Regions from separate parts of the Kitasatospora sp. NPDC048286 genome, predicted to be linked through region 3. Evidence: riboswitches for the same ligand, from Rfam matches in the RefSeq annotation. Region 3 holds a riboswitch; each other region holds the start of a gene.
What was found. Region 3 has a riboswitch for cobalamin ahead of ACGF13_RS20485 (prenyltransferase/squalene oxidase repeat-containing protein). Riboswitches for the same ligand answer to the same signal wherever they lie in the genome.
Positions count from the first base shown of each region.

Region 1 (7,425 bases), on a different contig from region 3:
CACTTCCCGGGCGGGGACCTTTACGCCGACCTGAAGGCCTACCGGCACCATGGCGGGGTGGACCTGCCCGAGTTGCTGGCCGGCTTCCTGCGCGCCCTCGGTGCCGAGCCCCCGGTCGTGGAGGCCGAGCGGTTCACGGCGTTCCGCACCGCCACCGCCGAGCGCCGGTGCCTGTTCTTCCTGGACAACGTCGAGCACGCCGCGGAGGTCCGCGCGCTGCTCCCGTCCAGTGGACTGGTGGTGGTCGCGAGCCGGCGGCGGTTGCCCGCGCTGCGGACGGACGGTGCCGAGGTGCGCCGGCTCGGGCCGCTGAGCGCGACGGCGGGCGCCGAACTGGTGCGAGGCTGGGTGGGCTCCGGGCGGGGCACCGACGGGGAACTGGCGGAGCTGGTCGAGCTGTGCGGCGGGCTGCCGCTCGCGCTGAACGCGGTCGGGAGCCAACTGCTGGACCGGGACAGCCTGCCGGTCGGCCGGGTGGTGGCCGAACTGCAGGACCGGGAAGGCGGGCTGGCGATGCTGGAGGACGAGGGGAGCGATCTCGGCGCGACCTACGACCTGGTCTACGAGCGGCTTTCGGCGCGGGGCCGGGCGCTCTATCACCTGATCGGCGTCCACCCCGGCCCCTTCGTGTCCGCCGAACTGGCGCGCGCGGTCGGCGTCGAGCGGGCCGAGCGGGCGATCGCGGAACTGCGTGACGTCCACCTGCTGGACGAGGTGGTGGACGACGACGAGGGTGAGAACCGCTACCGGGCCCACGACGTGGTGCGGCTGCACGCCTACGGCCGGACCCAGGAGCTGCCCGACCGCGGGGTCCTCCTCGCCGCTGTCGTGGCGTACTACCGGGGCCGGGCATCGGTCGCCGACCGTGCGATGGCCGCGAAACGGCTCCGCCTCCAGGACCCGAGCGGTGACGAGCTGCCCCGCTTCCCCTCCGACACCGCCGCGTTGGAGTGGCTGTACGCCGAGCGCGCCAACTTCCGCGCGGTGGTGGAGTCGGCGGCCGAGCAGGGGTGGCACGGCGAGGTGTGGCGGCTCTGCGAGTCGCTCTGGTTGCTGTACCACGACCGCAAGCTCTACCAGGACTGGATCGCCACCCACCGGATCGGCATCGAGTCGGCGCAGTGGGACAACCAGCCCGCCGCCGTGGTCCGGATGCGCAACCAGCTGGCCCGGGCCCACCACGAGCGGAAGGAATTCCGGCTCGCCGCCGAGCAGTTGGCGCTCGCCACGGAGCAGGTGCCGCTGGTGGCCGACCGGCAGGTGCTGGGGGTGCTCTACGAGACGGACGGTCTGCTCTGCCTGGCCGACGGCCGTCCCGGCGACGCGGTGGAGCGGTTCACCCTGGCCCTCGCGGAGAACCGGGGCGACGAGCACGGCGAGATCGTCCAGAGCTACAACCTGGCGCAGGCGCTGATCGCGGACGGGCGCGCGGAGGAGGCGCTGACCGTGCTGGCCGGGGCCACTGATCAGGCCGAGCGGACGCAGGACGTCGACATGTTGATGAAGCTGCCGCTGGTCCGGGCCCGGGCCCACCGGGCGCTGGGGCAACTGGACCTCGCCCTCGCCCAGGCCCAGGACTGCGCCCGGCGGGCCAGGCACCGGAGCCAGTACGCGAAGGAGGCGCAGGCCCACACCCTGCTCGCCTCCCTCGCCGAGGAGCAGGGCGACGAGGAACTGGCCGAGCGCAGCCGTGCGCGGCTGCGGGAGCTGCAGGGGTAGACGCGCCTCAGGGACCGGTACGGAACGACACCCGGGTGCGCTGCTCGCCGGTGCGGACGGTGAGCCCGTGGTCGGGGAGGGCGGCCGGGGCGCCGCCCTCGGCGAGCCAGCAGGCCACGGCGGAGCCGAGCAGCAGCGGGTCGATCGCCGGGTCGGGGCGGTTCCAGTCCGGTTCGGCGCGGGCCTCCAGCAGCAGGCCGGTGCGCAGCCGGAGCAGGTGGCGGGCCGGGCCGAGGGCGGCCACCACGACGGCGAGGCCGGGGAGTTCGGCGGCGGTGTCGGCGAGCCAGCGGGCGGCGGGGAGTTCGGCGTGCACCTCGGTGCGGGCGAGGACCTCGGCGGTGTAGCGCAGGGCGTCGCCGGGGTGGTCGTCGGTGAGGGCGTGGAAGCCGCGCGGGGTGTGGTCGTCCGGATCGAAGGGGTAGCGCCGGAGGCTGACGTCGGTGCCCTCGCTCCGGCCCTCGACGTCGTACGCGGTGGGCCCCTCGGTGGTGGCGGGGTGCGGGACGGGCTTGGGGTAGGGCGGCAGGGCCGGTTCGTCCCGGGGTTCGTCCAGCTCCTTCAGGAAGGAGTAGAGCAGCGGGCGCAGCAGGCGGGCGGACTCGCCGCGGTGGGCGAGCGACCGGTCGGTGATGTCGCTCAGGTCGGCCGGGTCCCGGGCCAGGGCCAGTTCGAGCTGGGCGGTGAGGTCCCCGTCGGGGTCGAGGACGGGCGCGGCCTGGCCGAAGGCGTAGCTGGGGGAGCGCGGGTCGAGTTCGGCGGCGCCGGTGGTGACGAGCAGGGTGCGGTGGTCCAGGGCGGCGCCGTAGAAGGTGACCGAGCCGTGGTCGCCGATCACGCAGTCGGCGGCGACGAGCGCGGCCTGCCAGCCCTGGTGGGGCGGGATCAGGCGCAGGCCCATCCGGCAGGCGGCGGCGAGCAGCGCCTCGGGGTCGTGCCGGCTCCACACGTTGGGGTGCAGGACGACGGCCACCGTGTACTCGTCGGCGGGCAGTCGGCGGACCAGCCGCTGGGGCAGGTCGGGGTGGCGGCCGAATAACGAGTGCTCGCTCCAGGTGGAGCTGACGACGACGAGCCGTCGGCCGCCGACGGCGCCGAGCGCGGCGCGGTAGCCGTCGCGGGAGCGCCGGCTGCCGAGCATCCGGTCGAAGCACGGGTCGCCGACGACCTGGGCGACGTCCAGCGCCTCGGGGCAGGAGTCCCGCAGCCGGTCCAGCTGCTCGGGGTGGGAGAGGCCCAGGACGTCGACGAACACCCGTCCGTGGTGGGTGAGTTCGTTGCGGGACAGGCCGGCGGCGCTGACCGTGTCGCCGGTGGACTCGGTGACCAGGCGGTTGTAGCCGGCGCCGTGCGGGAGGACGACGAGGCGGGCGTCCAGGCGGTGCATGGAGGAGTGGACGGCGCAGGCGACGGCGAGGTCGAAGCGGCGGCGGACGGCGTCCTCCCAGTCCAGCACGGTGAAGCCGGACAGGCCGTGCAGGTACTCGTCCAGGGCGCGGTCGGCGAAGGCGGAGCCGGGGTTGACGGTGAAGTAGCGCTCGATGCCGTCCGGGCTCAGCAGGGTGAGGACGTCCAGGACCCGGGTGGCCGAGGTGAGGGTGCGGGCGACCGCCAGCACGCGGGCCCTGACCGGTCGGGTGTTCCAGCGGTCGGCGGGCCAGGCGTGGGGGTGGGACGGCACACCATGATCGTACTCATCCGGTTGGGCCGCGGCGCGGTTCCGAGTGCGGGTCAGCCCGCGGCCGCGCTGGGCTCGTGGTGCTCGGCGGCGGCGCACTCGTTGAGCAGGGGGCGCATGGCCTCGTCCACGAGCCGGTAGCGCACCACTCGTCCGTCCCGGTCGCCGGTGACCACGCCGGCCGTGCGGAGCAGCCGCAGGGCCTGGGAGACGGCCGGGTCGCGCATGCCGGTGGCGACCGCGAGATCGCTGACGGCGAGCGGGCCTGCCCGGTGGAGGGCGAGCAGCAGGGCGAGCCGGCCGGGGTCCGCGAGCAGGGAGAACCGCTCGGCCCAGGACCGGACGTGCGCGGGCTCGCCGATCGCGGCGATGGCCTCGCAGACCCGGTGTCCGTCGATGGTGCGGTGGCCCGCGCGGTCCTCCGGTACGAGATGCATGCGGACATTCTCGCAGGCGGGGGCCTGTGATCCTGGACACCTGCGCAGGTGCGCAGCCTTGCACGGGTCGGGGCGGGGCCCTACGGTGTTCCCCGCCGTGGTGCTCGGGAAGACCGGTGACGGACCCTCAGGGGTCCCAGCCCGGAGCGGCCCTCGCCACTGTGATCGGGCCGCTCCTCCGTCCACGGAGGAGCGTCGTCCGCACCCATGAAGCCACTGGGCGCCTCGTGCGCCTGGGAAGGCGGGTGCGGGTGTTCCCGTCAGCCAGGAGACCGGCCACGGCATCTCACGAGGTTTTCCACGAGGTGCTGGAGCGTGATCCGCATGACCCTGCCCGAAACCGTTTCCGCCGGGACCGAACCCGGCCCCGCCGCGCTGCCCACCTTCAGATGGCGGCGCGAGGACACCGTCCGTACGGCCGCGCTGATGGCGGTGATCGTGGCCATGCACGTGGTGGCCTTCGGCACGCTGATCTTCCTGGTCGCACCCGAGCGGTACACGGTCGGCACCCAGGTCTTCGGGGTGGGCCTGGGTATCACCGCGTACACCCTCGGCATGCGGCACGCCTTCGACGCCGACCACATCGCGGTGATCGACAACACCACCCGCAAGCTGATGGCGGACGGCAAGCGGCCGGTCTCGGTGGGCTTCTGGTTCGCCCTCGGGCACTCCTCGATGGTGGTGCTGATGGCCGCCCTGGTGGCGGGCGGCGCGCAGCTGGCGAACACGCTGATGGACGACGAGTCGGCCACCCACAAGTGGCTGGGCATGGTCGGCACGACGGCCTCCGGCGCCTTCCTCTACCTGATCGGCGCGCTCAACCTGGCGGCGCTGCTCGGCATCCTCAAGGTGTTCCGCTCGATGCGGGCCGGGCAGTTCGACGAGAAGGAGCTGGAGGCGCACCTCGACTCGCGCGGCTTCATGGCCCGGGTGCTGAACCGGGCGACCCGCTCGATCACCCGGCCGGGGCAGATGTTCCCGGTGGGCATGGTGCTGGGCCTGGGCTTCGACACCGCGACCGAGGTCACCCTGATGGTGATGGCCGGCTCGGGTGCGGCCTCCGGGCTGCCGTGGTACGCGATCGTCTGCCTGCCGCTGCTGTTCGCGGCCGGGATGAGCCTGTTCGACACCCTGGACGGGACGTTCATGAACTTCGCGTACCAGTGGGCCTTCGCCAACCCGGTGCGGAAGGTGTACTACAACCTGACCATCACCGGTCTGTCGATCGCGGTGGCCTTCATCATCGGCACCATCGAGCTGGTCGGGGTGCTGCACGAGAAGCTCGACCTGACCGACCCGGTCACCGGGTTCATCGCGGACATCTCACTGGACAACGTCGGCTACGCCATCGCCGGGCTGTTCGTGGTCGTCTGGGCGATCGCGATCGGGTACTGGAAGCTCGCCCGGGTCGAGAAGCGCTGGACGCCCGACAGTCCGTGACCGGGCGGCCGCCGGCCTCCGAGTACGTGGAACGGCGCCACCCCGAACCCGGGGAGGCGCCGTTCGGCGTGTGCGGGGTCAGCGCTCCTCGCGGAAGTCGACGTGCCGGCCGGCGGCCGGGTCGTACTTGCGCAGGACCATCCGGTCCGGGTCGTTGCGGCGGTTCTTGCGGGTCACGTACGTGAAGCCGGTGCCGGCGGTGGAGCGGAGCTTGATCACCGGGCGCAGTTCGCTGCGGGCCATCGGGGCCTCCTGGGGCCTGAGGGGTCCGGCCCCGGGTGTCGGACCGGGACCGGGCGCCGAAATGGAAGTCGTTTCCAGTGGATGGGAACGTGGGCCGCGCCCTGCCCATTCCCGGACGCCGGGTCGCCGCCGAAGGACGCGGCGGGTGGGGGGAGCCGGGAGCGCGGCGCGGTCGCGCGGGGGCGCGCAAGGGGCACCGGGGGTTCTGTCGGGGGCGCTCGGCGGGCGGTTCGGGCCGGGGGTTCGTAGGCTCGACGCATGGCGGATGCGTACGCGGGGCGGCGGGAGCGGGTGAGGGAGCACTGCAGTGCGGCCGGGGCCGACGCGGCGCTGATCACCCGTGCGGCGAACGTGCGGTACCTGACGGGCTGCGCGCCCTGCGGGGCGAGTCTGCTGCTGACCAGAGAGCGGGCCCTGCTCGCACTGCCGGACGACCTGCCGCCGGACGACACCGGCGAGCACCTGATCGCCCCGGACGTCACCCGGCTGCCGGTGGCGGCCGGGTCGGACACCGCGCTGGCCGCCGCGTCGGTCGCCATGCGCTCGGGGGTGGCGGGTCTGGCGGTGGAGGAGCACGACCTGACCGTCAGCCGGCACCGGGCGGTCGGCGGCCTGACCGAGGGGGCACGGCTGGTGGACCTCGGCCAGACCGTGGAGCGGCTGCGGGTGGTCAAGGACGAGCACGAGATCGCCGACCTGCGGATCGCCGCCGAGATCGCCGACCAGGCGCTCGGCGAGCTGCTGGAGTCGATCCTGGTCGGCCGCACCGAGCGGCACCTGGCGATGGAGCTGGAGCGCCGGATGATCGACCACGGCGCCGACCGGGCGGCCTTCCCGGTCTCGGTCGGCACCGGCAGCCACTCCGGCCAGGCCGCCCACCAGCCGACCGACCGCCGGGTGGAGGAGGGCGACTTCCTGACCGTGGTGATGGGCGCCCAGTACCGCGGCTACGGCGTCTCCACCGCCCGTACCTTCGTGATCGGCGCCGCTCCCGCGCCCTGGCAGGTGGAGCTGCACCGGCTGGTCTTCCGGGCCCAGCGGGCCGGGCGGGAGGCTCTCGGACCAGGGGTGGAGCAGTGCGTACCCGACCGGGCGGCCCGGCAGGTCCTGGAGGCGGCCGGCCACACCGAGGCCTCCCCGCACCCGGTGGGCCACGGCATCGGGCTGGAGATCCGGGAGGCCCCGCGACTCGGTCCGGCGGACATGGGTAAACTGGACAGCCGCGTACCGGTCACCGTCGGCCCAGGGGTCCACCTCCCGGGCAAGGGCGGGGTCCGGATCGAGGACACGCTCGTCGTGCGCCCCCTCGAAGAGGGCGGGCCCGAGCTGCTCACCATCACCACCAAGGAGCTCCTCGCCCTGTGACCGCGGCCCCCGGGCCGTGGGCGGCAGGACGCACCCCTTGGTTCCTTGACAGCTATATCCAGGAGTAAGTGCGCCCGTGGCTTCCACGAACGATCTCAAGAACGGCATGGTCCTCAAGCTGGAGGGCGGCAAGCTCTGGTCCGTCGTCGAGTTCCAGCACGTCAAGCCCGGCAAGGGCCCGGCCTTCGTGCGTACCAAGCTCAAGGAGGTCCTGACGGGCAAGGTCGTCGACAAGACCTTCAACGCGGGCACCAAGGTCGAGACCGCCAACGTCGACAAGCGTGGCATGCAGTTCTCGTACAAGGACGGCGAGAACTTCGTGTTCATGGACATGGACACCTACGACCAGCTGACCATCGAGCCGTCGGTCGTCGGCGACGCCGCCAAGTACCTGCTGGAGGGCTTCGAGGCCCTCGTCGCGCAGAACGAGGGCTCGGTCCTGTACATCGAGCTCCCGGCCGCCGTCGAGCTGACCATCGCCGAGACCGAGCCGGGCGTCCAGGGCGACCGCTCCACCGGTGGCACCAAGCCGGCCACCCTGGA
Region 1 is NZ_JBICZE010000006.1:203,563-210,987, forward strand. It holds gene ACGF13_RS16410 (AAA family ATPase) at 1-1,719, shown strand, start outside; gene ACGF13_RS16415 (hypothetical protein) at 1,727-3,400, opposite strand; gene ACGF13_RS16420 (ArsR/SmtB family transcription factor) at 3,451-3,834, opposite strand; cobalamin riboswitch at 3,916-4,130, shown strand; gene ACGF13_RS16425 (HoxN/HupN/NixA family nickel/cobalt transporter) at 4,159-5,274, shown strand; gene rpmG (50S ribosomal protein L33) at 5,353-5,517, opposite strand; gene ACGF13_RS16435 (M24 family metallopeptidase) at 5,776-6,882, shown strand; gene efp (elongation factor P) at 6,959-7,425, shown strand, end outside.
Region 1: it holds a riboswitch for cobalamin, as region 3 does, so the genes downstream of both, ACGF13_RS16425 (HoxN/HupN/NixA family nickel/cobalt transporter) here and ACGF13_RS20485 (prenyltransferase/squalene oxidase repeat-containing protein) in region 3, are expected to answer to the same signal.

Region 2 (7,425 bases), on a different contig from region 3:
CCCTACCTGCACGGCTGGTGTCACCTGCGGAACGACGAGCGGATGTTCACCATCTCCCGCATCCACGGGGTGATGCCCGCGTAGCCCGGGCGGGATCGCCGCCGGTGCGGGCACCTCGCGGTGGGCCGGGAACGGAGTTCACCCCGCTCCCGTGCCGGTGGTCGCGATCAGTCGTCGTGGTGGCCTGTCTGTTCTCTCCTGTGGCGGGGGAGTCGGTGGGACTCGACCGGTCGTCCGCCGGCGAGGTGCTCGGTGACGATGCGGTCGGCGACAGCCGGGTCGATCCTCCCGTACCAGATGTCGTCCGGCTGCACGCTGACGACGGGGGCCTGGTTGCAGGGGAACTGGCACCCCGTCTGGGTGACGAGCACGTCGTCGTCGCCGAGGCCCAGCTCGGTCAGTTTCCCTACCAGGGCGCGTAGTCCCTCCTCCGCGCCCACGGCCGCGCAACGCGGACCGCGGCACACCATGACCTGGTGCCGGTGGCCGGGGACCTCCTCCCAGGCCGTGGACGTGAGGCCGGGCTCCGTGCCGCTGATGGCCTTCGTCACCGCGGCCACCGCGGCGACCGCGTCCGGTGAGTCGGCGAGGCGGGTCGCGACGAGGAGTTCGGGGCGGTGGCCCGCACGCTCGCGCCACCAGTGCGCGGCGATCCGCCGTAGCCAGGAATGGGCCGGGCCGGAAGCCGCGAGGCGGACGCCGATCACGACCACGGTCTCGTTGCCCTCGTCGGCCAGCCTGGTCAGCGCGGCCGACAGGGAGGGGTCTCCCTGCTGCAGGAACGCGATCGAGGCCCGGTGCGACGCCGCCGTCCGGAGGAGTTCGTCACGGCGGACGACTTCCCCGATCGACATGCCGACCAGGAGTACGGCACTGCGGCGGGCGGGGGCATCCGGCAGGGGGGAGGTCATGGGGTCGTCCTTTCGCGGAGCAGTCCGTTCCACCGGATGTGCGGTCTGTCGTGCCGGGGGTGTCGTTCCACGGTGGCGTCGACGCCGTAGACGTGCGCGATCGTGGGCGAGGTGAGCACCTCGGAGACGGGCCCGTGGGCGACCAGGCGGCCGTCGAGCAGGACGGCCACCTCGTCGCAGTAGGCGGCGGCGAGTTCGAGGTCGTGCAGCGCGGCCACCGTGGTGACGCCCAGCCCGCGTACGGTTTCGAGGAAGCCGAGTTGGTGGCGTAGGTCGAGGTGGTTGGTGGGCTCGTCGAGCAGCAGCACGCCGGGCTCCTGCACCAGCGCCCGCGCGAGCTGGACCCGCTGCCGCTCGCCGCCCGACAGCGTCGGCCAGGACCGGTCGAGCAGGTGGCCGACGTCAGCCGCGGCAACGGCGTCGGCGAACACGGACCGCTCGTGGGCGCCGGCCGCGGGGTTCGTCGGCACGGGCCAGCGGCCGCGGTGCGGCGTGCGTCCGAGCTCGATGACCTGACGGACCGGCAGCGACAGCCGGGTGTCCGCCTGCTGCTCCATGAAGGCCACCTGTCGGGCTCGTCGGCGGGCCGTGAGCGCGTGGAGATCCGCTCCGTCCAGGAGGACCCGTCCCGCGCTCGGCCGGGTCAGTCCGGCGACCGCGCGCAGCAAGGTGGTCTTCCCGGCGCCGTTGGGCCCGAGCAGGCCCGTGACCCGGCCGGGGCCGAACGCGAGCGAGACCTCGTCCAGCAGCGTGGCTGCGCCGATCCGCACACGGAGTCCCTCCGCGCGCAGCTCGACGGGGGGCGTCTTTGTCACTGCCCCCTCCCGTCGGCCCGCCCCTGGCGCCACAGCAGCCAGGCGAAGAAGGGCGCTCCGAGCCCGGCCGTGATGACGCCGACGGGAATCTCCCGGTCGGGCAGGACCGAGCGCGCCACGATGTCGCTGCCCACCAGGAGGGACGCGCCCACCAGCGCCGACACGGGCAGCAGGAGGGCGTGGCGCGGCCCGCAGACGAGACGGACCACATGCGGTACGACCAGGCCGAGGAATCCGATGACGCCGGTGTTGGCGACCAGGTACGCGGTGACCAGCGCGGCGGTGGCGACGAGGACCCAGCGGGTGCGCTCGACGTGGACGCCGAGGGAGCGGGCGGAGGTCTCGCCGAAGGCGAAGGCGTCCAGGTCGCGGGCCGAGGAGGCCAGGACCGTGACACCGATCAGCGCGACCGCGGTCAGGAAGACGGCGGTGGGCCACCGCACGCCGGCGACCGAGCCGAGCGTCCACTCCATGACACCGCGCGCCGCGTTGCGGTCCCCGAGGACCATCACGACGAACGAGGTGTACGCCCCGCACATCTGTCCCACCGCGATGCCGGCGAGCACGGTCCGGGCGGTCGGTAGCGACCGGGTGCGCGCGCCGGCCAGTGCCAGGACGACGACGGCGGCGAGCAGGGCACCGGCGAAGGCCGCCGTCGCCACCGCACCGGTGCCCACGACGCCGGACACGCCGGCGCCGAGGACGATCACGGTGACCGCGCCGGCGGCGGCTCCGTCCGAGATCCCGAGCAGGAAGGGATCGGCCAGGTCGTTCCCGGTCAGCGTCTGCAACACCGCACCGCAGACCGCGAGGCCGGCGCCGGTGGCAGCCGCTCCCAGAACCCGGGGGAGCCGCAGTTGCCAGACGATCTGATCGTCCAGCAGCGTGACGTTCGGGTCGCCCAGCCCGAGACGGCGCACCACGACGTCGATCACGGTGTGGACCGGCTCGTGTTGCGAGCCCACGGCCAGGCCGAGGAGCACGGTGGTCAGCAGCAGGGCCACACCGATGGCCAGCGCCGCCGTCGCGCGGCCCGGACCGGAGGACCGCACGACGGGGTGGGGCGCGGTGGTCATGAACCCGGGTGCAGCCGGCCCAGCCCCGCGGACACCCGGGCGGCACCGTCGGCGAGCAGCACGCCGGGAGTCGACTCCGAGAACGGCACCACCACGAAGGCCTTGCGCTGCACGGCGCCGAGCTTGCTCAGCACCGGGTCGTTCTCCAAGTAGTCGATCTTGGACTGGGCGGTGTCCCAGCCTGCGTCCGCGAGCACGATGGCGTCCGGGTCCGCCGCGACGACCTTCTCCCAGCTCACGTTCTGCCAGCCACCGGGCAGGTCCCCGAAGACGTTGCGGGCGCCCACGGCATCGAGTACGAGTTGAGGTCCGCCGTGGCCGGCACCGACGAACGGCGTCTTGGTGTCCGAGTCGTACCACAGGACCTTCAGGCCCTTGCCCGCGGCCGTCGCGGTGAACCGGGCAAGCTGCTGCTCCTGCTGCTGCTGGATCGCGACGGCCCGCTCCGGGACACCGAAGACCTTGGCGACGTCGTTCAGTTCGCCCCACATCGCCTGCCAGGTCGTCGGCGGTACCTTGCTCTTGTCCGAGCAGCCGAACGGGGACACGTACGACGGGATGCCCTGGTTGCGCAGTTCCTCCCGGCTGCCCGCGACCTTGTCGGTGAACGCGCTGGCGTAGGAGGCGTACAGGAAGTCGGGACGGGCCGCGAGGAGCTTCTCCTTCGTCGGGTACTCCTTGGAGAGCACCGGGACGGAGTCGTAGGCCGCCTTCCACTTCTCCGGGACGGAGTCGTCGAGGTAGGCGGTACCGGCCATGCGGGACTGCAGGCCGAGGGCCAGGGCCACCTCGGTGGCACCCTGGTTGAGGGTCACCAGCCGCTCGGGCGGCGCGCCGACCGTCACGGTGGTCCCGCAGTTGTCCACGCCGACCGGCGCGGCACTCCCGGCCGTCCCGCCGGACGCGACGGGAGCCGGGGCGCCCGCGCAGGCGCCGAGCATGCCGGTGAACAGGACGGCCGCGACCGCCCGGCCGACACGTATCGGCCCTCTGGGACGTGCGGAATGTACGGAATGTGCGGAACGTATGGATCGAAACGGGTACGGCAGACCGCTGGGCACGTGTTCTCCAAAACCCTCGTGGAACATGTCGCGCCGTGGCCGGTCTCCTGGCTTCCGCATCGACGCGCCGCGGCCGACCTTCCCAAGCGGCTCTTCCAGCCCGCCCAGTGGCCCTGACCGGCGGCAGAGCCGGTCAGCGAGGGCCGCGGAACTCCGCGGCAACAGTGGCGAGGGCCGCACCGGAATTCGACCGGTTTCCCGAACACCACGGCGCTGGCAACATATCAGGGCTCGCGATCCCGCCGGCGAGCGGCCGGGCACCGCAGGGCGCGGACGGGGGAGCCGCGACGACCTGCGGATTCCCGCCGACGCAGCGCGGGCGGGGCCGCGCCGCGGTGGCGGTGGTTCATCGGGCGGTCGGCGCCTGGCAGGTGAGGTCGCCCCCCGGGAGCTTGCCCGTGGTCAGGTAGCGCGTGGCGGACTCGTCCGCGCAGGACCCCCTGCCGTAGACGCCGTGCCCCTCTCCTCCCAGGACGGTGATCATCCGGGAGCCGCGCAGGGACCGGTGCATGCCCTGGGCGGCGGTCAGGGGCGTCTGGGAGTCCCACTCGTTCTGCAGGATCAGCGCTTGGACGTCGTTGTCCACCGTGGTCGGGGCTTCGGCGCCGGGCTTCCAGAAGGCGCACGGCTTGATGCCGTACGCGAAGTCCCCGTACAGCGGGTACCGGGCCCTGCCGCGCACGGTGTCGCGCCGGTACTGCCCGGGGTCACGCGGCCACGATGCGGCGGTGTCGCCGCACATGACCGCCCAGAGGCCCGCGAGCTCGTTCTCCGGGGGGAGTTCGGGGGCGGGCGCCGGCGCGGCGGGCTTGTCGTCCTCGGCGGCCTTCTTCAGTTCGGCGATCCAGTCGGCGGCCTTCCGCTCCGTGAAGAAGATGTCGCGCACGGCGCGGATGTCGTCGCCGGTGAGGGGGCCGTCGCCGGTGTCGACGGGCTTGCGATCCGCCCGGGCGACGATGTCCCAGAAGGTGTTGCGGACTTCGGCCGGGGTTCGGCCCAGGTGGTACGTGGTGTCCCGCCCCGCGGTCCACTCGCTCCACCGCGTGAAGGCGGGCTCGGTCGCCTGCGCCATCTGCTGGAAGGTGCCCCGCCCGTACTGGGTGGGGTCGACCGCGCTGTCCAGCACGAACCGGTCGGCCCGCTGGGGGAACATCTGCAGGTAGACGGCGCCGAGATAGGTGCCGTAAGAGCCCCCGTAGTAGGAGATCCTCTTCTCGCCCAGGACGGTGCGGATGAGGTCCATGTCGCGGGCGGTGTTGCGGGTGGTGATGTGACGCAGCTTGTCGCCTTCCGCGGCGGCGCACTTGTCGGCCACTGTTCGCGCCCACCGCACGTCCTTCGCGAAGGTCTCGGCGTGGTATGGGCGGTCGATGTTCAGCTCGTCGGGCGTCAGACCGCAGCTGACGGGGGAGCTCTGCCCGATGCCCCTCGGATCGAAGCCGACGAGGTCGTACCGGTCCTTCACCTCCTGGGGGATGACCGGCTCCATGGCGACCGGCAGACCCAGACCCGACGCGCCGGGACCGCCGGGGTTGAACAGCAGCACGCCGCGGCGTTGTTGCGCACTGCTCGCCTTCAACCGGTTCACCACGACGTCGAGCTTCTCGCCGTCGGGGTTGCCGTAGTCCAGTGGCACCTTGACGGTCGCGCACTGGAAAGCGGCCGGCGTGTGCTCGTCGCAGTGCCCCCAGCGGAGCGTCTGCTGGGTGTACGGCCGCATCGGGTCCTCGGCGACGGTGCCGGACGTGGCGGAGGCCGTCGCCGGTGTCAGCGTCGCGGCCAGAACCACCGCAGCTCCGACGGTCACGAGAGAGGATATGGGTGTGTTTCGCATCGTCATGCTGATCCTTCGAATGATCGGATGATGAGCTCTCCGCGTCTCCGCGTCTTCGCTGAGGCCGACGAGCCCGGGAACGGGAGTGGGGGCCGGTCAACGCCCGGCGAGGAATCGGTGGGCCGGGCAGGACACGATCATGGCTTTCGGGTGACGGTCACACATCACGCGAAGTAGGGAAGGGTTCCTCCCCCGATCGGGGGAGGAACCCGGCGTGCTGAGGCCCTCGCGCAGGTGAGATCGGCCGGGCGCCGTCCCGCATCGCCCGCCGTGCGTCACCGCCGCCCGTACCGGTGGCCGAAAGCGAACGGCAGGATGCCGGGCAGACGGGGGCTGTGGAATGTTCGTGGCCATGGACGATCAGTGGCCGTCGGGCCGGTTCGAGTTGCGGTTGATGGAGTACGAGGTCCGGAGGGAGCTGGTGGTCGGCGGAACGGCCGCGGGGCTGCCGGTGACGCTGTCGCCCGACCGGGGCGTCGACGAGCAGCAGCGCTGGTACGCGGACCGGTACTCCTCGCGGCAGGCGCGGATCCGGCACGCGGCGAGCGGGCTGTGCCTGACGGCGGAGAGCGATGCGACCGGGGCGCGGTTGCGGCTGGAGCCCGCCCGCCGGGAGGGCGAGGAGGGTTGGGGGCTGCAGCTGTGGACGGTGGAGCGGCGGATGTTCGGCGAGACACTGGACGGAAGCGTCGTCGACCGGTGCCGGCTGCTGCACCTCGGCTCCGGCTCGCAGGTGGGGGTCCGGGGCCGTGACCTGATCCTGACGGCGGTCCCGAAGGAGGAGCCGGCCACCGCCTGGGCTCCGCTCGTGGACGATCCGAAGCTCGCGGGCCAGGCCTGGGCGCCGCCGGCGATCGGCTGGGAGGACCCCGAGGAGGTGTTCCAGGCCCGGGCGGCGCGGGACACCCCGGTGTACCGGCAGGTCACCGGTTCGGACGGCTGGCGGATGGAGGCGCTCACGACCACCAGTGGCGAGGTACTGGAGGAGCACGTCTTCCCGAAGGACATCGGGCTGACGACGGTGGACCAGAACAAGCCGATCCGCGGCTGGTTCACCGAACGCGGTCGGGACTGGATCCCGGCGAAGCCCGACACCGGAGGCGCCGTCGTCAAGACCTTCTACCGGGCGTCGGCGAGCCGGCGCGGCGGCTGGGTGGACGCGGACGCGCTGCGCGATCTGGTCGCCAACGCCGACTTCGACGCCGAGATCATCCGGCCGGGTGCCCGCCGCTGGGGCGCGGACGTGCGCGCCTACGGCTGGCCGGACCTGTCGATGAAGGTGTGGGTCGTGACCTGGAACGAGATCAACGGCTTCGTCCACACCGAACTCGACGGCCACTTCACCCAGGGCCACGGGGTGAAGCTCACCCGCCAGGGCGCGGAGGGCAAGTTCGCCCAGCGCACCCTGCCGAAGCAGAGCTGGTGGCAGCGCGGCGGCTCGACCCGCAAGACGTTCTACGAGACCACCGACTCCAGCGGAGGCCGCCGCTACTGGGTTGACGCCGACGACATCGAACTGCGCAACCCGCCGAGCTGACGGATCGGACACCTGGCGACCGGCGACGCACGGGCGCACGAGGGTCACGTACTCGGTCGGCAGGTCGGCAGGCCATCCCGGTTCGGAAGCCCCGGGGAGGCGTGGTCGGGTGTCAGGGGCCGCTCCTACACTCCGGCCCATGGGACTTTCGATATCAGTGGGACTCCTCTACGACCAGGCGCGCAATGACG
Region 2 is NZ_JBICZE010000025.1:51,889-59,313, reverse strand. It holds gene ACGF13_RS38140 (helicase C-terminal domain-containing protein) at 1-84, shown strand, start outside; gene ACGF13_RS38135 (ferredoxin) at 168-911, opposite strand; gene ACGF13_RS38130 (ABC transporter ATP-binding protein) at 908-1,726, opposite strand; gene ACGF13_RS38125 (FecCD family ABC transporter permease) at 1,723-2,802, opposite strand; gene ACGF13_RS38120 (ABC transporter substrate-binding protein) at 2,799-3,743, opposite strand; cobalamin riboswitch at 3,883-4,088, opposite strand; gene ACGF13_RS38115 (alpha/beta hydrolase) at 4,210-5,697, opposite strand; gene ACGF13_RS38110 (hypothetical protein) at 6,050-7,234, shown strand; gene ACGF13_RS38105 (hypothetical protein) at 7,374-7,425, shown strand, end outside.
Region 2: it holds a riboswitch for cobalamin, as region 3 does, so the genes downstream of both, ACGF13_RS38120 (ABC transporter substrate-binding protein) here and ACGF13_RS20485 (prenyltransferase/squalene oxidase repeat-containing protein) in region 3, are expected to answer to the same signal.

Region 3 (7,425 bases):
CGCCGGGCGTGCTCAACGTGGTCAACGGCGGCAAGGAGGCCGTGGACACCCTGCTGGGGGACCCGCGGGTCGAGGCGCTCGGTTTCGTCGGCTCCACGCCGATCGCCCAGTACGTGTACGCGACCGCCGCTGCGCACGGGAAGCGGGCGCAGTGCTTCGGCGGCGCCAAGAACCACATGATCGTGATGCCGGACGCCGACCTCGACCAGGCCGCCGACGCGCTGGTCGGCGCCGGCTACGGCTCGGCCGGGGAACGCTGCATGGCGATCTCGGTCGCCGTACCGGTGGGCGAGGAGACCGCGGACGCCCTGGTGGCGAAGCTGGTCGAGCGGATCGCCGGGCTCAAGGTCGGCCGCTCGGACGACCCGGCGGCGGACTTCGGCCCGCTGGTGGGCCGCGACGCGCTGGGCCGCGTCCGCGACCACCTGGACCTCGGCGTCCGGGAGGGCGCCGAACTCGTCGTGGACGGAAGGGACTTCCGCCTCCCCGGCCACGAGGACGGCTACTTCCTCGGCGCCTCCCTGTTCGACCGGGTCACCCCGGACATGCGGATCTACCAGGAGGAGATCTTCGGCCCGGTGCTCACCGTCGTCCGCGCCGCCGACTACGAGGAGGCGCTGCGGCTGCCCAGCGAGCACCAGTACGGCAACGGCGTGGCCATCTACACCCGGGACGGCGACACCGCCCGTGACTTCACCCGCCGGGTGAACACCGGCATGGTCGGCGTCAACGTGCCCATCCCGGTCCCGATCGCCTACCACACCTTCGGCGGCTGGAAGCGCTCCGCCTTCGGCGACCTCAACCAGCACGGGCCGGACTCGATCCGCTTCTACACCCGCACCCGCACCGTCACCTCGCGCTGGCCCTCCGGGGTCAAGGAGGGCGCGAGCTTCACCATGCCGACGATGAGCTGAGGCGGGCCGTGCACACGCAACTGACCGACGATCAACTCGCCATCGTCGAGACGACCCGGGCCTTCGCCCGCGAGCACCTCGCACCGAACGCCGTCGAGTGGGACCAGGCCAAGCACTTCCCGGTGGACGTGCTGCGCAAGGCGGCGGAGGTCGGCCTGGCCGGCGTCTACGTCGGCGAGGAGTCCGGCGGATCCGGGCTCACCCGCGCCGACGGCGTGCTCGTCTTCGAGGCGCTGGCGACCGGCTGCCCCTCGATCGCCGCCTACCTGTCCATCCACAACATGGTCGCCTGGATGATCGACCGCTACGGCGACGACGCCCAGCGCGCCCGGTGGCTGGCTGGTCTCTGCACGATGGAGACCCCCGCCAGCTACTGCCTCACCGAGCCGGGCGCCGGCTCGGACGCCGCCGCGCTCACCACCCGGGCCCGCCGGGACGGGGACGCCTGGGTGCTCGACGGCGTCAAGCAGTTCATCTCCGGCGCCGGCGCCTCCGAGGTCTACCTGGTGATGGCCCGCACCGGCGGCCCGGGGGCCGACGGGGTGTCCGCCTTCGTCGTCCGACGGAACGACCCCGGCGTCTCGTTCGGGCCGAACGAGCGGAAGATGGGCTGGAACGCCCAGCCCACCCGGCAGGTGCTCCTCGACGGGGTGCGCCTGCCCGCCGACCGCCTGCTCGGCGCGGAGGGCGAGGGCTTCCGGATCGCCATGAGCGGGCTGAACGGGGGCCGACTCGGCATCGCCGCCTGCTCGCTCGGCGGCGCGCAGGACGCCCTGGAGCGCGCCACCGGCTACCTGGCGGACCGCGAGGCGTTCGGCGCCCGGCTCCTGCACTCCCAGGCCCTGCAGTTCCGACTCGCCGACATGGCGACGGAGTTGGAGGCGGCCAGGGCGCTGGTATGGCGGGCGGCGGCCGCCCTGGACCGGGGCGATCCCCGGGCGCCCCAGCTGTGCGCGATGGCCAAGCGCTACGCCACCGACACCGGCTTCGAGGTCGCCAACCAGGCCCTCCAACTGCACGGCGGCTACGGCTACCTGGCCGAGTACGGCATCGAGAAGATCGTCCGCGACCTGCGGGTGCACCAGATCCTGGAAGGGACCAACGAGATCATGCGTGTCATCGTCGCCCGCGGCCTGACCGGAGCCGCGTGATGACCCCGAACGACACCGCGGAGGTCCTCGTCCAGCGGGAGGGCCGGGCCGGGCTGATCGTCCTCAACCGGCCGGCGGCCCTGAACGCCCTCACCCACGGCATGGTGCGGCGGATCGCGCAGGCCCTGGACGCCTGGGAGGAGGACGACCGGGTCGACACCGTCGTCGTCACCGGCGCCGGTGAACGGGCCTTCTGCGCGGGCGGCGACATCGTCGCCATCCACCGCGCCGCCACCGGCGGGGACCGGGGCGCCGTCGAGGAGTTCTGGCGCGACGAGTACCGCCTCAACGCCCGGATCGCCCGCTACCCCAAGCCCTACGTGGCGCTCATGAGCGGCATCGTGATGGGCGGCGGCGTCGGCGTCTCCGCCCACGGCAGCGTCCGCATCGTCACCGGGACGACCCGCGTGGCCATGCCGGAGGCGGGCATCGGCTTCGTCCCCGATGTCGGCGGCACGTACCTGCTCGCGCTCGCTCCGGGCGAGTTGGGCACCCACCTGGCCCTGACCGCCGGTTCCGTCGGTGCCGCGGACGCGCTGCTCTGTGGGCTCGCCGACCACTTCGTTGCCACGGAGAAGGTCCCGGCGCTGCTCGACGACCTCGCCGAGCTGCCCGTGCACGACGCCCTCGAACGGCACGTCGGACCGGCGCCGGCCGGTGTGCTGGACGGACAGCGCGGATGGATCGACCGGTGCTACGCGGCCGGCACCGTCGAGGAGATCCTCGACCGGCTGCGGGACAGCGGTGAACCGGAGGCGAAGAAGGCCGTCGACCAGATCACCGCCAACTCGCCCACCGCCGTGAAGGCCACGCTGGCCGCGTTGCGACGGGCCCGCGCCCTCGGCCCGCTGGAGGCCGTCCTGGACCAGGAGTACCGCACCTCCTGCGCGGCCCTGGCCACCGGCGACCTCGCCGAGGGCATCCGGGCCCAGGTGATCGACAAGGACCGTTCGCCGCGGTGGAGCCCGGCGGCGCTGGGCGCCGTCGAACCCGCCGCTGTGGCCCGCTACTTCGCCCCGCTCGGCGAGCGCGAACTCGGCCTCGCCGCCACCACACCCCTGGAGCGCTGGTGACCCTCGACATCGGATTCATCGGACTGGGCAACATGGGCGGCCCGATGGCCGCCAACCTCGTCAAGGCCGGCCACCGGGTGACCGGCTACGACCTCGCGGCGGACGCCCGTGAGCGGGCGGCGGGCCACGGGATCGCCGTCGCCGAGTCGGCGGAGCGGGCGGTGGCCGGGGCCGAGGTGGTCATCACCATGCTGCCGACCGGCCGGCACGTGCTGGGGGCCTACGAGGGCCTGACCGCCGCCGCGCGCGAGGCGCTGTTCGTGGACTGCTCCACCATCGCCGTCGGGGACGCCCGGATCGCCGCCGACCTGGCCCGCACGACCGGGCACCGGGCCGTCGACGCGCCGGTGTCCGGTGGTGTGCCCGGCGCCGAGGCCGCGAGCCTGACCTTCATGGTCGGCGCGGAGGACGCCGACTTCGGCGAGGCCGAACCGTTGCTGGCCGCGATGGGCCGCCGGGTCGTGCACTGCGGCGCCTCCGGGTCGGGGCAGGCCGCGAAGATCTGCAACAACATGATCCTGGGCGTCTCGATGATCGCGGTCAGCGAGGCCTTCGTCCTCGGGGAGAGCCTCGGGCTCAGCCACGAGGCGCTGTTCGACGTGGCCTCCGCCGCCTCCGGGCAGTGCTGGGCGCTCACGTCCAACTGCCCCGTCCCCGGGCCCGTCCCCACCAGCCCGGCGAACCGCGACTACGCGGCCGGGTTCGCCGCCGCCCTGATGGCCAAGGACCTCGGACTGGCCGCCGGGGCGGCCGAATCCGCCGGCCTGCCCACCGAACTCGGGCGCAGGGCAGCGCAGTTGTACGCCGACTTCGCGGCGGCCGACGGCGCCGGGCTGGACTTCTCCGCCATCATCACCACCCTCGGGAAGGGCACCGCATGACCTACCCCGGCATCGGCGGCTCGCAGCGACTGACCCGCGCGGTCGGCAAGGCCAAGGCCATGGAACTGTGCCTGACCGGCCGGATGATGGGCGCCGAGGAGGCCGAGCGGGCCGGCCTGGTCTCCCGGATCGTCCCGGCCGACCAGCTGCTCACCGAGGCGCTGGCCACCGCCGAAACCATCGCGGCGATGTCCGCCCCGGCGGCGATCATGCTCAAGGAAAGCGTCGACCGCTCGTACGAGACCACCCTCGCCGAAGGCGTCCGCTTCGAGCGCCGGCTCTTCCACGCCACCTTCGCCACGGCGGACCAGAAGGAGGGCATGGCCGCCTTCACCGAGAAGCGCCCGCCGGAGTTCCGCAACCGCTGACGGCCCGCGCGGTGCGCCCCCCTCGACGGGGTGGCGCACCGCCCGTCGGCTCAGGACCTACCGGAGCAGCGTCGCGGGAGGCTTCGAACACCGTGCTGTGACGCACGATCCCTTGACCGGATCTTTCCCGTTTCGCCATGATGAGCCGTCATGTTCTGACTCCGCCGATGGGGGAAGTCCGGTCCGAATCCGGCGCTGACCCGCAACGGTAGGCCGTCGACGCCATGTCGGCGGCGAGCCCGAGTACCCGTCGGCGGAGGCGTGTCGTCCCCTCCTCCCGTCGTGGTCTGCGGGCCGGAGCTCCGAGGGCTGCCCCGGCACCGTGCCGCTGTCCTCCGGGCCCCTGCGTCCAGGCCCGGAAAGGCACCCATGCCCACGCTCCGCCGCACTCTCGGTCTGCTCGCGATACCCGCCCTGGCGCTCGCCACCGCGCTCCCCGCCACCGCCACCGCCACCGCCGCCCACGCCGACACGGCCTCGTCCAGGACCGTCCTTCCCGACGCCGCGGCGGCCGGCTGGCTGGCCCGCCAACTCGTCGACGGGGACCACTTCGAGTCCGTCTTCAACGGCACCGCCTACCCCGACCAGGGCCTGACCATCGACGCCGTGCTGGCCTTCGCGGCCTCGCGCAGCTCCGACGAGGCCGCCGCCAAGGCGACCGCCTGGCTGGCGAAGCCCGAGATCCTCTCCGGCTACCTGGGCGACGGCACGACCGAGGCGTACGCGGGCGCGACCGCCAAGCTGCTGCTCGCCGTCGAGGTGCGCGGCGCGAACCCCGCGAGCTTCGGCGGCGTCGACCTGCCCTCGCGGCTGCGCTCGCTCCAGACCGCGGAGGGGCGCTTCTCCGACCGCTCCCAGTGGGGCGACTACAGCAACGCCTTCGGCCAGTCGCTGGCCCTGATCGCCCTGCACCGCACCTCCGGTGACGCCCCGACGGCGGCCGTGGACTTCCTCGCGAACAGCCAGTGCGCGGACGGCGGCTTCCCCATCTCCTTCGGCCAACCCACCTGCGCCGGTGACCCGGACGCCACCGCCCTCGCCGTGCAGGCCCTCGCCGCCACCGGCCGCACCGCCAAGGCGAACACCGGCCTCGACTGGCTGGCCGCCCACCAGAACGCCGACGGCGGCTTCGCGGCCGCGGGGGCCACCACCTCCAACGCCAACACCACCGGCCTGGCCACCCAGGCCCTGCTCTCCGGCGGGCGCTTCGGCACCGGCCTCAAGGGCTGGAGCCGGCTGGTCAAGTTCCAGCAGGGCTGCTCCGCCGATCCGGTGGTGCGGGGCGCGGTCGCCTACGACGCGACCGGTTTCAACGCGGCCAGCGGCACCCGGGCCACCGCGCAGGCCGTCCTCGGCCTCGCCGGCACCCCGCTGTCGACGCTCTCCGCCGCCGGCGCGCGTCCCGACTCCCCCACCCTGGCCTGCCCGGCACCGGCCACCCGCTGAACGAGCCCGAGACTGCGAGGAGTTCACCGATGACCGACACCGTCACCGCATCCCGCCCCGCCCGCCGCACGCTCGGCTCGATCGCCGCCGCCGCGGCTCTCACCGCCGGCCTGCTCGGCGTCTCCGCCGCCCAGGCCCCGCAGGCCCGGGCCGCCGCCTGCAGCGGCACCACCGGCGTCACCGTCGTGGTCGACTTCACCGCCGTCGGCGGCGGCATCCAGACCGGCTGCGCGCCCGGGGACCCCGCCAGCGGCCTGGCCGCGCTGACCGGCGCCGGGTTCTCGTACGCCTTCCACCCGCGCTACCCGGGCTTCGTCTGCACGATCAACGCGCTGCCGACGACCTGCACCAACCCGACCGGCAGCGCCTACTGGTCGTACTGGCACGCCCAGCACGGCGGCCCCTGGTCGTACAGCAGCCTGGGCGCGGGCAGCTACAACCCGGCGCCGGGTGACGTCGAGGGCTGGTCCTTCGGCGCCGGCGCCCAGCCGGGCATCACGGCGCCCTGACGTCCGACGCGACGCCGGTGCCCCGGCCCCTGCCACGTGGGGGCCGGGGCACCGCGTGCCCGGGTTCACCTGCCGTGCGCCACCCTCCGGCGGCGGACGAAGCGCTCGACCAGCAGCACGGTGGCGACGGCCGCCACGGTGAACAGCAGCGTGTTGGCCACGATGCCGGCCGTGGTCAGCCAGCCGGGTTCCTCGCCGTTCGGCAGTGTGGTCTCGGTGAACAGTCCGCCGATGCCGGTCAGCACCCCTCGTGCGAGGTAGAGGGCGGCCAGCGCGACGAGGCCGACGGGAAGGGTGAGGACGATCGACGCGAGGTAGTAGCGCCCGTTCTCCGTCAGCCCGCCCAGGACGGCCAGCCCGCCGACCAAGGCCACGTAGCCGCCTGCCACCCATCCGGAAACACCCGTCGGCATCCGTTCCCCCTGTCCTGTGGTCCGGCGGCGGATCCGTCGGGCCGTCATGGTTCTGCCCCGCCGGAGGGGAGGCGACCCGTGGTCGGCTCCCCTCCGGCGCCGTGCGGTCAGCTGCCGTAGCGCAGCGAGACGGTGTCGCCGAGGTGGACCGTGGTGGCCCGGGTGGCGCCGGTCACGGCGCCGCCGTCCAGGCTGACCTGCCAGGTGAACGAGCCGCTGTTGGCCGTGCCGTTGAGCGCGGTGACGGTGCCGCCGCCGGTGGACGGCGTGACGGAGGTGACGCAGCCGCCCGGGGTGGCGCTGCCTGCCGCGTCGAGGACGTCACCGAGGGTCGCGGTGGTGCCGGTCGGGGTGAGGGTGACGGCGCAGACCTTGGGCGTGCCGGTGCCGTCGTCGACGACCAGGGCGAGCCTGGCGGCGGTGCCGGCGGTGAAGCCGGTGGTGGCGGCCCAGGTGGGTTCGCCCGCGGTGGTCGGGGCCGGCGGCGTGGCGGTGAACCCGGCCCCGGCGACGGCGCGCAGCCCGTCCACGGAGGCGTAGGGGGACGGGGTGGTGTCGGTGGGCAGGTACTTGAAGCCGCCGCCGGGCTTGAACTGCTGGGCGATGAGGAAGTCGACCGGGGTCTTGCCGGTGCCGCTGGTGAAGTCGGCGCCCTGGGGGTTGATGCCGC
Region 3 is NZ_JBICZE010000008.1:73,692-81,116, forward strand. It holds gene ACGF13_RS20460 (CoA-acylating methylmalonate-semialdehyde dehydrogenase) at 1-914, shown strand, start outside; gene ACGF13_RS20465 (acyl-CoA dehydrogenase family protein) at 923-2,065, shown strand; gene ACGF13_RS20470 (enoyl-CoA hydratase/isomerase family protein) at 2,065-3,138, shown strand; gene mmsB (3-hydroxyisobutyrate dehydrogenase) at 3,135-4,019, shown strand; partial or broken gene ACGF13_RS20480 (enoyl-CoA hydratase-related protein) at 4,025-4,387, shown strand; cobalamin riboswitch at 4,517-4,657, shown strand; gene ACGF13_RS20485 (prenyltransferase/squalene oxidase repeat-containing protein) at 4,757-5,833, shown strand; gene ACGF13_RS20490 (flagellar hook-length control protein FliK) at 5,863-6,342, shown strand; gene ACGF13_RS20495 (hypothetical protein) at 6,408-6,755, opposite strand; gene ACGF13_RS20500 (hypothetical protein) at 6,863-7,425, opposite strand, start outside.

Region 4 (7,425 bases), on a different contig from region 3:
CCGGGGCCGGTGCCCACCGGCACCGGCACCCCCGCTGACCTCCTCACCCGTCCCGCAGGCCACCCCCGAACACCCTGGATAATCTGAACTCATGAGCGACAACCTCCCCCCGTGCCCGCAGTGCTCCAGCGAGTACACCTATGAGATGAACGCCCTCATGGTCTGCCCCGAGTGCGCCCACGAGTGGGTGCCCGGCGGTGGCGACCAGGCCGGAGCGCCGGCCGGCGAGCGTGTGATCAAGGACGCCGTCGGCAACGTGCTGAACGACGGCGACACCGTCACGGTGGTCAAGGCGCTCAAGGTCAAGGGCAGCGTCTCCGGCATCAAGGCCGGCACCAAGGTACGCAACATCCGGCTGGTGGACGGTGTCGACGGGCATGACATCGACTGCCGGATCGAGGGCTTCGGTGCGATGCAGCTCAAGTCCAGCGTGGTCAAGAAGGCCTGACCCGCGCGCCTGAACGGCCGCGCCCCGCCGAGGAGATCGGCGGGGCGCGGCCGTTTCGTCGTCCGGGGGCCTCCGCAAGGGGCGGGGGTGGAGCCGTCGCCCGATTTAGTTATATGCTCACAATGATTACAACAACACAAATAATCATGGAGCGTTCGTCATGCCCGATGCCGCTCGACCGCGGCCCTGGCTCGTGCTCGCCATCTGCTGCATGAGCCTGCTGATCGTCAGCCTCGACAACACCATCCTGAACGTGGCCCTGCCCGCCATCCGGCGCGACCTGGACACCTCGGTGTCCGGACTGCAATGGACGATCGACGCCTACACCCTGGTACTGGCGAGCCTGCTGATGCTCTCCGGCTCCACCGCCGACCGGATCGGCCGCCGCCGGGTGTTCCGGATCGGGCTGGTGGTGTTCACCGGGGCCTCCCTGCTGTGCAGCCTCGCCCCCGGGCTCGGCTGGCTGATCGCCGCCCGGATGCTGCAGGCGGTCGGCGGCTCGATGCTGAACCCCGTCGCCATGTCGATCATCAGCAACACCTTCACCGACTCCCGGCAGCGCGCCCGCGCCATCGGCGTCTGGAGCGCCGTGGTGGGCATCAGCATGGCCGCCGGGCCGATCATCGGCGGCGCGCTGGTCGAGTCGGCCGGCTGGCGGGCGATCTTCTGGATCAACGTCCCGATCGGCCTGGCCGCACTCTTCCTCACCACCCGCTACGTGCCGGAGTCGCGGGCGGCCCGCACCCGCCGGGTGGACCCGATCGGCCAGCTGCTGGTCATCGTGCTGCTCGCCGCCCTCACCTACGCGATCATCGAGTCGCCGGAGCGCGGCTGGACCTCACCCCTGGTGCTCGGCTGCGCCGCGGCCGCGCTGGCCGCCCTGCTGGGCCTGCTCTGGTACGAACCCCGGCGCACCGACCCGCTGATCGACCTGCGGTTCTTCCGCTCCGCACCGTTCTCCGGCGCCACCGTGATCGCGGTCGCCGCCTTCGCCGGCCTCGGCGGCTTCCTGTTCCTCAGCTCCCTGTACCTCCAGGACGTCCGGGGTCTCGACCCGCTGCACGCCGGGCTGTTCATGCTGCCGATGGCCGTCATGTCGCTGCTCACCGCGCCGCTGTCCGGCCGGATGGTGGCCACTCGGGGGCCGCGCACGCCGCTGCTGCTGGCCGGGACGACGCTCACCGCGAGCGCCGTGCTCCAGGCGGTCGGCTACTCCGAGCACCTGCCGACCGGGCTGCTGGTCGTCGCCTTCCTGCTCTTCGGCACCGGCTTCGGCCTGGTCAACGCGCCCATCACCAACACCGCCGTCTCCGGGATGCCCCGCTCGCAGGCCGGGGTGGCGGCGGCCGTGGCCTCCACCAGCCGGCAGGTCGGCCAGTCCCTGGGCGTCGCGGTGACCGGCGCCCTGATGGCCGGGACCGCCCTGGCGGACCCGGCGGCCTTCACCGGGGCCGCGCGGACGGCCTGGTGGATCATCGCCGGCTGCGGGGCGGCCGTGCTGGTCACCGGTACGCTCACTTCCGGCCGCTGGGCCCGGGCGACGGCCGAGCGCGCGGCGCGACGGCTCGCCGAGCAGGAGCCAGCCGAGGGAACCGAGGAGACGAAGGAGACGGTGGACGCCTGATGGAGCGCCTTGACACCGGCGGGCACCCCAAGGGGAGCGGGGCCGACGCCGCCACGGCGGCCCGGGTCTGGCAGGGGATGTACGCGCTCGTGCTGGAGCGCCACGACCGCCGCAAGACCGTCGCCGACGCCCTGGGCATGAGCTTCAGCCGGGTCAGGGCGCTGCGCCGGCTCGCCGCCGGCCCGATCACCCTGCGGGAGCTGGCCGAGCGGCTGACCGCCGACCCGCCGTACACCACCGTCATCGTGGACGACCTGGTGCGGCGGGGGCTCGCCGAACGCATCACCAACCCGGCCGACCGGCGCTCCAAGCTGGTCCACCTCACCGAGGAGGGCGAGGCGAAGGCGTCGCTCGCCACCGCGATCCTCAGCACCCCGCCGGACGCGCTGCTCGGGCTGCCGCCGGAGGACCTGCGCGCGCTCGACCGGGTACTGGCGAAGCTGCTGGACTGAGGCCGCGGCCGGCTCACCGCCCGACCCGGTCATCGGTCAGCGGTGAGCCGTCAGCCGCGTGCCGCGCCTCGCGTGCCGTCAGCCGTCCGAGCGCCGGAGCAGGTAGGTGTCCATGATCCAGCCCTTGCGCTCCCGGGCCCGCTCGCGCAGTTCACGGATCCGCGGGGCCGCCTCGGCGAGCGGCCCGGAGTCGAGCACCTCGTCGGGGGTGCCGAGGTAGGCGCCGTAGTGGATCTCCAGCCCCTCGGGGTCGATCTCGGTGAAGGCGGCCCGGCCGTCGAGCATCACCACCACGTCGTCCACCCCCTCGGGGAAGCCCTCCGCCAGGCGGCGGCCGGTGGTGATCTGCACCGGGCGGCCGACCCTGGTCAGCGTGGTGCGGTGCCGGGCGGCGAGCGCGGAGACGCTGCTGATGCCCGGGACGACCTGGTACTCGAACGGCGCGCCGCCCCGGGTGGACACGTCGGCCACCACGGCGATGACGCTGTCGTAGAGGGCCGGGTCGCCCCAGACCAGGAACGCGCCGCTCTCGCCCGGGCCGAGGTGCTCGGCGAGCAGCTGCTCGACCAGGTCGGCGCGGCGGACGCGCCAGTCGTCCACGGCGGCCGCGTACGCCGGGGTCGTGCGGTCCCGCTCGGCGTCCGGCACCTCGACCACGCGGTGCCCGGGCCGTCCGTGCTCGGCCAGCATCCGGCGGCGCAGCGCGATCAGGTCCTGCCGTTCCTCGCTCTTGTCGAGGATGAAGAAGACGTCGGTACGACCGATCGCCTTGACCGCTTGCAGGGTGAGGTGGTCCGGGTCGCCCGCACCGATGCCGATGACGAAGATGTGCCGCATGGGGGACATTCTGCCGTCCGCCCCGGCGTACGGGCCCGGGGGCCGTACGTGGCCGACCGAAGCGGTGGGCGGTGGCTGTGAGCTGCGCGGATGGACGTAAGCTGGCGGGGCAGCTGGTTCGCCCCGCCCGCCGGGCGGGGTGTCGTCACGAGGGAACCCGGCGGGAGTCCGGGACCGCCCGCAGCGGCGAGCGGCAACGACCGCCGTCCTGTGCGCCGGGCCCGGCAACGGGTCCGGGGAGCGACGACCGGTGGGTGTCCGTCCCGGTTCGGCCGGGAGGGCGCGCCCACGAGTCCGAAGACCCGCCGCTGCCCGCGTGCCGTGGTGGCCCGCGGCCCACCACGACCCCGAGGGCGGGCCGATGGTGCGGGTGGGCCGCATACGGACGGCTGCCCGCTCCTCGGCGTGCCCGAGGTGCGCGACCTCACGAAGGAGAGTTCCGTGCAGCGGAACGCCGACCACGATTTCCACGGCGCCATGACGGGCGGGCCGTCGCTGTGACCAGTCCCGCTGTCCTCTCCCGCACCCCGGCCGACTCGGCGGTCACCCTCGCCCACATCATGAGCGACCACGACACCAACCTCTACGGTTCGGTGCACGGCGGCGTGATGATGAAGCTGATCGACGACGCGGCTGCCGCCGCCGCGGGTCGGCACGCCGGTGTTCCCGCGGTCACCGTCTCGGTCCGGGGGATGTCGTTCCTCGCGCCCGTCCGGGCGGGAGACCTCCTCACCGTCCGCGCCCGGGTCGGCCGCGTCGGGCGGACCTCGATGGACGTGTCGGTGGAGGTGACCTCGGAGCGGTGGAACCTCGCCGGGCCGGTGACCCGGGTGGCGACGGCGGAGCTGGTCTTCGTGGCGGTCGACTCGGACGGCAGGCCCCACCCGGTACCGGAGCTGGTCCCGGAGGGCGCCTGCGACGAGCAGCGCGCCGACCGCAACGGGCCGGAGCACGAGTCGGTCGAGTAGCCGCCCGCGGCCGGGGCGTCTCACCATGCAGACGGCTTTCGAGATTTCCGCCTCGACGGCGACGCTTTGCCCCTAAGCTGGCGACGCAGCTGGTTCGCCCCGTCCGCCAGGCGGGGTGTCGCAAGAGGGAACCCGGTGGGAATCCGGGACTGCCCCGCAGCGGTGAGTGGGAACGACCGCCGTCATACGCACTGGACCCGGGACGGGTCTGGGAAGCGACGGCCAGTAGGTGTCCGTCCCGGTTTCGGCCGGGTGGGCGTGCCCGCGAGTCCGAAGACCTGCCACTGCCCGTACGCGACCGTTCGCGTGCGGCCATCCGGTGACCTCGTGGGCGGGTCGGCGACCATACCAGGCGGAGCCGTGCACGGGTGCGGGTGTCCGTCCGGTTCGTCATCCCTTCGCGTCCTCGTGCCACCACCGGTGCACTTGAGGATTCAGGCTCGCGAAGGAGAGTCCCTTGACAGCGAAGTCCGCAGCCGCGGCGTCCGTGGCCACCGCGTACGGCTACCCCCGGCAGGGTCGTAACCGTGAACTGAAGAAGGCGATCGAGGGCTACTGGAAGGGCGCGGTCACGGCCGAGGCGCTGCTGTCGACCGCGGCCGACCTGCGCCGGACCAACTGGGCCCAGCTCGCCGAGGCGGGGGTCGGGGAGGTCCCGACCGGTGACTTCTCGTTCTACGACCACGTGCTGGACGCCAGCGTGGCGGTCGGCGCGATCCCGCCGCGGCACCGGGAGGCGGTCGACGCCGACCCGCTGGTCGGGTACTTCGCGATGGCGCGCGGCAACCAGGACGTCGCGCCGCTGGAGATGACCAAGTGGTTCGACACCAACTACCACTACCTGGTACCGGAGTTGGGGCCGGACACGGTGTTCGCCTCGAACCCGGCCAAGGCGGTCGGCGAGTTCGAGGAGGCCCTCGCGCTCGGCCACACCGCCCGTCCGGTGCTGGTCGGCCCGGTGACCTACCTGCTGCTGGCCAAGCCGGCCCCCGGGGTGGCCGAGGACTTCCAGCCGATCACCCTGCTGGACCGGCTGCTGCCGGTCTACGCGGAGCTGCTCGCGGCGCTCAGGGCCGCGGGGGCCGAGTGGGTCCAGCTGGACGAGCCCGCGCTGGTCCAGGACCGGACCCCGGCCGAGCTGAACGCCGCCGCCCGGGCCTACCGCGAGCTCGGCGCCCTCACCGAGCGGCCCAAGCTGCTGGTCGCGAGCTACTTCGACCGGCTCGGTGAGGCGCTGTCGGTGCTGGCCAAGGCCCCGGTGGAGGGCCTGGCGCTGGACTTCACCGGCCCGGCCGCCGCCAATCTGGAGGACCTCGCCGCCGTCGGCGGCCTGCCCGGCAAGCGGCTGGTCGCCGGGGTGATCGACGGGCGCAACATCTGGATCAACGACCTGGAGAAGTCGCTGGCCACCCTGGCGACCCTGCTCGGGCTCGCCGGCACCGTCGACGTCGCACCGTCCTGCTCACTGCTGCACGTCCCGCTCGACGCCGCCGCCGAACGGGAGTTGGACCCGCAGATCGCCCGCTGGCTGGCCTTCGCCAAGCAGAAGGCCGGCGAGGCGGCGCTGCTCGCCCGCGGCCTGCGCGAGGGCACCGGCGCGATCACCGCCGAGCTCGCCGCCAACCGCGCCGACCTCGCCTCCCGCGCCAACTCCCCGATCACCCACGACCCGGCGGTGCGCGCCCGGGCCGCCGCCGTCACCGCCGACGACACCCGCCGGGCCCAGCCCTACCCGCGGCGGGCCGAGGCCCAGCGCGCCCGGCTCGGCCTGCCGCTGCTGCCGACCACCACCATCGGCTCCTTCCCGCAGACCACCGAACTACGCACCGCACGCGCAGATCTGACGGCGGGTCGGATCGACGCGACCGCCTACCGGGAGCGGATGGAGGCCGAGGTCCGCGAGGTCATCGCCTACCAGGAGAAGGCCGGCCTGGACGTCCTGGTGCACGGCGAGCCCGAACGCAACGACATGGTCCAGTACTTCGCGGAGCAGCTCACCGGCTACCTCGCCACCCGGCACGGCTGGGTCCAGTCGTACGGCACCCGGTACGTACGCCCGCCGGTGCTGGCCGGGGACATCTCCCGCCCGCACCCGATGACCACCGACTGGTTCGGCTACGCGCAGAGCCTGACCGACCGCCCGGTCAAGGGCATGCTCACCGGCCCGGTCACCATGCTCGCCTGGTCCTTCGTCCGCGACGACCAGCCGCTCGCCGACACCGCCCGCCAGGTCGCTCTCGCCCTGCGCGACGAGGTCGGTGACCTGGAGGCGGCGGGCGCGGCCGTGGTGCAGGTGGACGAGCCGGCCCTGCGCGAGACCCTCCCGCTGCGGGCCGCCGCCCGCCCGGCGTACCTGGACTGGGCCACCGAGGCCTTCCGGCTGGCCACCTCCGGGGTGCGGGCCGACACCCAGATCCACACCCACATGTGCTACGCCGAGTTCGGCGCGATCATGACCGCGATCGACGACCTCGACGCGGACGTCATCTCGCTGGAGGCCGCCCGCTCCCACATGGAGGTGGCCGGCGAACTCGCCGAGGCGGGCTACCCGCGCGAGGTGGGCTTTGGCGTCTGGGACATCCACTCGCCGCGCGTCCCCAGCACCGCGGAGGCGGTCTCCCTGCTGCGCGCCGGCCTGGCGGCGATCCCGGCGGAGCGGCTCTGGGTCAACCCGGACTGCGGGCTGAAGACCCGCGGCTGGCCGGAGACCCGGGCCTCGCTGGAGAGCCTGGTCGGCGCCGCCCGGACGCTGCGCGCGGAACTGGCCGGCTGACGGAGCAGTATGGCGGCGGGGGTGGGCACGGCGACCCGTGGCGCCCACCCCCGGACCCGGGCCGCTACCTCCACCTCGTGGGCTCCGCGGCCCGGGTGATCACGGGTTGACCCAGCCGGCGGTCAGCGTCTGCACGGCCGAGCCGTCGAGGTCCTTGAGCTTCACCCCGGCGAAGGCCCGGGCGGCGTCGGAGGTGAGCAGCCGGAAGGCGGGGCGCTCGGCGTCGAGCAGGCCGAGGATCCGCTCGGCCGCGTCCTCGGCCGTCTGCGCGTTGGCGAAGGCGTTGCGGGTGCGGTTCAGGTAGTTGGCCAGGGCCGGCGCGT
Region 4 is NZ_JBICZE010000007.1:405,626-413,050, reverse strand. It holds gene ACGF13_RS19915 (SulP family inorganic anion transporter) at 1-38, shown strand, start outside; gene ACGF13_RS19910 (zinc ribbon domain-containing protein YjdM) at 92-448, shown strand; gene ACGF13_RS19905 (MFS transporter) at 609-2,072, shown strand; gene ACGF13_RS19900 (MarR family winged helix-turn-helix transcriptional regulator) at 2,072-2,524, shown strand; gene cobF (precorrin-6A synthase (deacetylating)) at 2,603-3,361, opposite strand; gene ACGF13_RS19890 (acyl-CoA thioesterase) at 3,859-4,329, shown strand; cobalamin riboswitch at 4,403-4,630, shown strand; gene metE (5-methyltetrahydropteroyltriglutamate--homocysteine S-methyltransferase) at 4,787-7,102, shown strand; gene ACGF13_RS19880 (SDR family oxidoreductase) at 7,202-7,425, opposite strand, start outside.
Region 4: it holds a riboswitch for cobalamin, as region 3 does, so the genes downstream of both, metE (5-methyltetrahydropteroyltriglutamate--homocysteine S-methyltransferase) here and ACGF13_RS20485 (prenyltransferase/squalene oxidase repeat-containing protein) in region 3, are expected to answer to the same signal.